2 regions of the Rhodococcus sp. RS1C4 genome follow, and region 1 is predicted to be linked to the other one. Evidence: riboswitches for the same ligand, from Rfam matches in the RefSeq annotation. Region 1 holds a riboswitch; the other holds the start of a gene.
What was found. Region 1 has a riboswitch for cyclic di-AMP ahead of CH289_RS02590 (transglycosylase family protein). Riboswitches for the same ligand answer to the same signal wherever they lie in the genome.

Region 1 (3,400 bases):
GACCCTGAGTGTTCTGACGCACGGTCGGAGCCGGTTCGAGGACCTTGAGACTGAGCGCCTGGGGTCCGCGGCGGCCTGCGGCCATGCCGAATTCCACGCGCTGACCGGCCTTGAGGCCGTCGACACCTGCAGGGAGCGCAGACGAGCGAACGTAGACGTCCTCACCTTCCTCCTGAGAGAGAAAGCCGAATCCCTTGTCGACGTCGTACCACTTCACCTTGCCGGTAGGCACTGCGCTCACCCGTCCATTTGTCTCGATTGTTGTTGCTGGCACAAAATTTCGCGCCCCGCACGATCGGCGAGACGCGAATACGACAGTCTACCGCGAGTGGGCCGGTGCAAGCACCTGGGTTTCTCCGTCGGGTGAGCCGACGTCCGGCGAGCGACTACCGTCTGGAGATGTGACCGATCGACGACCCCGAGGCAGCTCGGCTCTGCTGCGCGTAGCACTCGTTCTTTTCGTTGCCGGACTGGTTGCCATCGCGGCGATCTTTCTGGTTCCGGCGGTGGGCGGAAACGAGCCGCCGCTGTGGCTGTACCTGACCGCGATGATCGCCGCACCGCTCGGCTTCGTGCTGGCGCTGGTGTTCGCACTGTTTTCCGGCCGACGAGCACGATAGACGGGAGTACCGACCATGCGTCCGATACTGAACATCATCTGGCTGATCTTCGGCGGGCTGTGGCTCGCCCTCGGATATTTCGCAGCGGGAATCATCTGCTGCATCCTCATTGTCACGATTCCGTTCGGAATCGCGTCCTTCCGAATCGGCGTCTACGCACTGTGGCCGTTCGGAAAGACGGTCGTCGAACGTCCGACGTCGGGGGTCGCATCGGTGATCGGCAACGTGATCTGGTTGATCGTCGCCGGTGTCTGGCTCGCCATCGGGCACATCGCGACTGCCTTCGCGATGGCCATCACCATCATCGGGATCCCGCTTGCGATCGCGAACCTGAAGATGATTCCGATCTCCCTGATGCCGCTCGGCAAGGACATCGTCGACGCGTGATCACTTCTGCCCCTTCCGCCCCAATCCGGATGGGTGTGACTTCCATCACATAACAGGGTGGTAACGGAAGGGCAACGGACGGACGTCGTCGCGGTGCCGACGCCTCTAGCTGCAGATTCGTTCGTTACCGAAAATCGGACACGAGCACGCCGCGTTGCGGCTCGAAAAAGCAACAGTTACCAAATGGTGACACTCCACGGGAACTTCAGTACGGTCAGTGGCGGCTGAGAAACTTCGGCCGAATCCGTTCCCGCAGCGCCAAACCTCGTCCCGCGGAAACGGACCCCCACCAAGAACACCCAGGGGACGAGGACGGGGGACCCACACGTCCTCTCGGATAACCGGAACGCTCCGCTCACGCGGAACATTCCTTGGGGTGAAGCCCGTCGATCCTGCAGTGATCTCACTGCTGGACACGCCGGGCCGGGCTACCTCTCAGCCCGAACCCGACAGCTGACCTCGCAGGCGCCTGTGGAGAGGATTCGAAGAAAAGTATGAGCGGACGTCATCGCAAGCCGACCACCACCGGCCGCACCGTCGCCAAGGTCGCCGTCACCGGCGCCATCATGGGCACCGCAGGCATCGCCTTCACCGGTACCGCCAACGCAGCTCCTGACTCCGATTGGGACCGTCTCGCTCAGTGCGAAGCAGGCGGCAACTGGGGCATCAACACCGGCAACGGTTTCCAGGGTGGTCTGCAGTTCTCCCCGAGCACCTGGAACTCGCACGGCGGCCAGCAGTACGCAGCCACCGCGAACCAGGCCAGCCGCGAAGAGCAGATCGCAGTCGCCGAGAAGGTTCTCGCATCGCAGGGCTGGGGCGCATGGCCCTCCTGCTCCTCGAGCCTTGGCCTCAGCAGCGCACCGTCCGAGCGCAGCGTGCCTGCCTCGCCGAAGTCCGCTCCCGAAGCACCCAAGCTCCCCGACCTGACGTCCATCCCGACGGTCGACGGCTCTGCCGAGGTCATCGACGGCATCACGAGCGCCGTGCAGACCTTCACCAACGACCCGCAGATCGCCTCGATCATCAAGGACGCGACGCAGGGCATTCAGCTCGACCCGCAGCTGGTCGAGTTCTACCAGGCCAACAAGGCGTTCCTGCCTCAGTAAGGCACATCGCCGGTACGAGAAAGGCCCCCGAGACCGTAGTCTCGGGGGCCTTTCTCGTCTGTTCGTATCGGCTGTGTCAGCGGTTGACGACGGTCACAGGGTGCGCGTAGGGCAGTTCCTCCACGGGCAGCGGGAACTCGGTCTCCTCGCCGTACGGCGACAAGCCTCCCGAGCGCGTGGACGACAATTCCGTCACCGCATGGTCACCGCGTGCGGTGTCCGGCCAGCCTGGATCGACATAGGGCTTCTTCGACTTGTTCACCATGCGCCCATTTTGACACCTGCGCTGCGGCATACACCAGCCCAGGTCACTAATCTGATACGTGATGACCGATAAAGCAGCGCCACCGGACCTCGCCACGTGGCTGGAGTCCCGCTCCGATTCCGAACTCGTCGGCTTTCTCACGCTGCGTCCGGACCTGACGGTGCCACCGCCGTCGACCATCGGTGTTCTCGCCGGCCGCGCCGAGCAGCGCGCGTCGATTCTCCGTAGTGCCGACTCACTCGACACCCTCGCGCTGACGATTCTCGAGCTTCTCTCGATCGAGGGTGCGGGTGATCTGCCGGTGACTCGTGCGCGTCTCGACGACGTGATCGACAAGCGCGCCACCGCCAAAGCCGTCGATCGTGCGCTGACGGCGCTGCGGGAACGCGCTCTGGTCTGGGGCACTCGAACCCTTCGGATGGCTCCCGCGGCACCGGACGCCGTGCCGTGGCGAATCGGCCGCATCCTGGACGCAGACGACTCACTCACGCCCGAGCGCGTCACCGAAGCGCTCGCCGGTATCGAATCGAGCGAACGTGGCCTGCTCGACACTCTCGCGAGGTCTTCTCCCGTCGGTCGGACCCGCGATGCCGCGCCGGGCACGTCGCCGGACCGTCCGGTCCAGAAGCTGCTGCGCGCCGGGCTGCTGACGTGGCTGGACGAGCAGACGGTCGAGCTTCCGCATCAGGTGGGTCAGGCGCTGCGCGGCGAGCCGATCTCCGATCCCACCTCGCTGACTCCACCCAAGCCGACGACGACCAAGTACACGGCAGCCGACGTCGACGCCGCGGCGGCGGGCGAATCGCTCGAGCTGATCAGGCACTGCGCGGCGATCATCGAGTCCTTGGCGGTCGCACCCGCCCCGGCGCTGAAGGCCGGCGGTCTCGGCATCCGAGAACTCAAACGCGTCACCAAAGCGACGGGTCTCGACGAGAACCAGGTGGGACTGCTCGTCGAACTCCTCGCGGCCGCGGGCTTGATCTCCAGCGGCACCCCCGATCCCCTTCCGTCGAACGACT
Region 2 (3,400 bases), on a different contig from region 1:
CGGACGCGCAGGAACCGAGCACGACCACTGCACACAACGACGTGAACGCCGAACGAAGCGCCCGCGTTCGCACGACGAAGATCAGTAGCGACGTGCGCCGTAGTACGGGAACGACGCCATGGACTGCACCTTCACCGGGACGCCGAACGTCGAGGCGTGCAGAACGTTGCCGTTGCCCGCGTACAGGCCGACGTGAGACGCATCGGGGTAGAAGAGCACGACGTCTCCGGGCTGCAGGTCCTTCTGATCGACGGGAGCGCCGCCCGCGGCCTGAGCCTGACTGGACCGCGGCAGGGTCTTTCCCACCTGCTTGTAGGCCCACACGACCAAGCCCGAGCAGTCGAAGCCGTCCGGTCCGGTCGCGCCCCACACGTAGGGCTTACCGATCTGGGTGAGCCCAGCCTGCAGGGCACCGGAACCCGACCCGGGGATGAGGTTGGACAGAATCTTGGACAGATCGAACCCGGGCGGCAGAGGCGAACCCGCAAGCTCGGCCTGCTCCGCTCCGGACAGTGCGTTGAAGCTGGCGATGACCTCCGCCATCTGACTTTGGAGCTCGCTCTGCTTGGCCTGAAGATCGTCGCTGACGACCTTGGCCTGCTCCGCTGCTGCACGCGCAGCGTCGGCCGCGGCACGTGCTGCCTGATCCGCCGCCGCGGCATCGGCACTGGCCTGCTTGAACTGCTCCACCTGACGCGCCGTCTCGGCGGAGATCACGTCGAGTGCGGACATCTGATCGAGGAGCTGCTGTGGAGAGTCGCTGACCATCACGGCGAACAGGCGGTTGGTGCGGCCACCCTGGTAGTTGGCGTTGGCCACCTTGTCCACGGCCGGTTTCACCTGCGCCAGGGCCTCCTGGGCCCGATCCAGCTCGGCCTGGTGCGCACCTACAGCGGCTTCGGCGTCCTGCTGCACGGCCGTCTTCGCATCCAGGTCGATCTGGGCGTTGTGCAGAGCTTCCGTCGTCTGCTCGGACTCCCGGGACAGATCTGCGAGCCGCGTCTGGGCGTCGGACGCACTGTCGACACCCGGTTGCGCGCCGGCCACGGCTGTTGGGGAGACGACGAGGCAGGCCGCGAGAATGGCCGCCGCGAGAATGCCCTTCTTCGAGCGGGTGACGCGCTTGACAGTCGGTGTCGCCACGAAAGGTGACTCTCCGTTCTTGCAGTTCGTAGTCCAAAGGGGTGCGCCGAGATGAAACTTTCGGCGAAGAAACAAACCCTACCCAGGAGTAGGTGCCCGCGAGCGTGGAACGAGACCGAAATTTCGGACTTTTTCCGGAACTCGATCCTGCTCCATCGAGGTCGACAGTCTCGAACAGGTTACGGTTCGGCAGCCGACGAGTCCATTCGGCGACCTGCCAGGCTCCACGCACCGGTGCCTGACGAAAAACAGCACCAGGCGAGCCCGTGAGGCTCACTCCTGGTGCTGTCCTTACACACGATCATCGAATCAGTAGCGACGTGCTCCGTCGAACGGCATCGACGAGACGGGCGCGACCTTGACGGGGACACCCGACGTCGACGCATGGATGACGTTGCCGTTGCCCGCGTAGATTCCGGAGTGCGATCCGCCGTAGAAGGAGACGACATCGCCCGGCTGCAGGTCGGACTGCGACACGGGGGTGCCTGCCGCGGCCTGGTCGTAGCTGGTGCGCGGCAGACTGATGCCGGCCTGCTTGTACGCCCACTGAACGAGTCCGGAGCAGTCGAACGAGTCGGGGCCCGAAGCGCCGTAGACGTACGGCGATCCGATCTTCGACTCGGCGGCCTGAACTGCCTTGGCAGCCGGGGTGACCTGTGGTGCGAGCGGTGCGGGAGCCGCAGGCAGACCGGGGATCTCGGTCGGCAGCGGCGGAAGACCTGGGATTTCCGGAATCTCGAAGGTACCGACTCCGGGGATGGTGATGGGGGCCGCCATTGCGGGGGCTGCGGGCAGAACGACCGCACCGGCAGTGATCGCGCCGGCTACGAGGATTCGACGCAATTGGCGGGTTGAAGTATGTGACGCCACGAGAAAGGGTTGCTCCGTTTCTTCCACTCATCCGCCGACCGAGTTAGCTGACGGGTTCGGGCTGGGAAGATCAGCCCTACCCACCCGGACGCTGGTAGCGGCCGAAGCAGGATTCACCCCAATGGAAATCGGGTTCCCGGTACGGGCGCTCTCGCGAGCATCCCGATTAGGCGGTGACTTGCGACGCCGCTCCGGTTTGGATTGGCGAGACTCCGCAAGGTCTCAGGAAGATTACGAAACGGCATACCCCTGTGTCGACCCCAACTCGCCGAAGCGACCCGAAGAAGTCGATTCGACCCTAGATCGCGCGTCGATCCCCGCTTGTGTCACGAGCCGGTAACGAACCCCCGGAAGGGTCCTGTTCCGGGCCGACGACGAGACGTAGTTTCGGCACGAGACCACTCTCGGCAAGAACATCCATGGCCCCCAGTTCTTCCTGGTCGAGCGCTATCCGAGGGCGCGGAATCCCGACGTCCACCGGACGCCCCTCGGCCGTACCGGGCGGTCCGAGCAACACCGTCACGACACAGTCTGCGCACGCGATGTCACGGACCTTGCAATCACTGCAATCGATGATCATGTGATCTCCATCTCTTTCCCGTTTGATCGACCCTTCACGGCGAAACCTAGCGATCCACTCCGACACGTTCAGCGTCCCGAGCAAGATCGGCATTGCTGTCGGTGCCTGTCGCTACCGTCTGCACTCGTGAGCGTCCCGATTCAGCTGAGCTTCGACGAGCTCGACACTCCGTTGCACGACACGACGTTCGTCGTAGTCGACCTGGAGACCACAGGTGGCAGCCCGGACACCGAAGCGATCACCGAGATCGGGGCGGTGAAGATTCGGGGCGGCGAGGTCATCGCCGAATTCGCGACGCTGGTGGACCCGGGCCGATCCATTCCGCCGTACATCGTCGAGCTCACCGGGATCACCACTGCCATGCTGATCGGCGCCCCTCGGATCGACCGAGTGCTGCCCAGCTTTCTCGAGTTCGCCCGCGGCTCGGTCCTCGTCGCACACAACGCCCGCTTCGACACTGCTTTCCTCAGGGCGGCCGCGTCACGGCTGGACATCGCCTGGCCCAAGTTCCAGGTGCTCTGCACGGTCAAACTCGCCCGACGAGTACTCACCCGCGACGAGGCACCCTCGGTGAAACTGTCGGCACTGTCCTCGCTCTTCCAGGTCAGCACCGTACCCACCCACCGCGCCCTCGACGATGCACGAGCAACGGTCGACGTACTGCACGCTTTGATCGAGCGAGTGGGCAATCAGGGTGTCCACAGCTACGCGGAACTCGTCGACTACCTGCCTGCTGTGTCGGCCGGGCAGAGAGCCAAACGCTCACTCGCCTCTCACCTACCCCGTACCCCGGGCGTCTATCTCTTC

Region 2: it holds a riboswitch for cyclic di-AMP, as region 1 does, so the genes downstream of both, CH289_RS20780 (C40 family peptidase) here and CH289_RS02590 (transglycosylase family protein) in region 1, are expected to answer to the same signal.

Annotation. Positions count from the first base shown of each region.
Region 1 covers NZ_NOXZ01000008.1:11,864-15,263, forward strand. Annotated here, with positions in the region: gene CH289_RS02570 (cold-shock protein) at 1-232, opposite strand, end outside; gene CH289_RS02575 (hypothetical protein) at 402-620, shown strand; gene CH289_RS02580 (YccF domain-containing protein) at 636-1,007, shown strand; cyclic di-AMP (ydaO/yuaA leader) riboswitch at 1,294-1,491, shown strand; gene CH289_RS02590 (transglycosylase family protein) at 1,502-2,116, shown strand; gene CH289_RS02595 (hypothetical protein) at 2,193-2,381, opposite strand; gene CH289_RS02600 (helicase-associated domain-containing protein) at 2,443-3,400, shown strand, end outside.
Region 2 covers NZ_NOXZ01000039.1:58,598-61,997, reverse strand. Annotated here, with positions in the region: gene CH289_RS20790 (membrane protein) at 1-73, opposite strand, end outside; gene CH289_RS20785 (C40 family peptidase) at 82-1,143, opposite strand; gene CH289_RS20780 (C40 family peptidase) at 1,453-2,013, opposite strand; cyclic di-AMP (ydaO/yuaA leader) riboswitch at 2,031-2,196, opposite strand; gene CH289_RS20775 (hypothetical protein) at 2,312-2,593, opposite strand; gene CH289_RS20770 (DEDD exonuclease domain-containing protein) at 2,720-3,400, shown strand, end outside.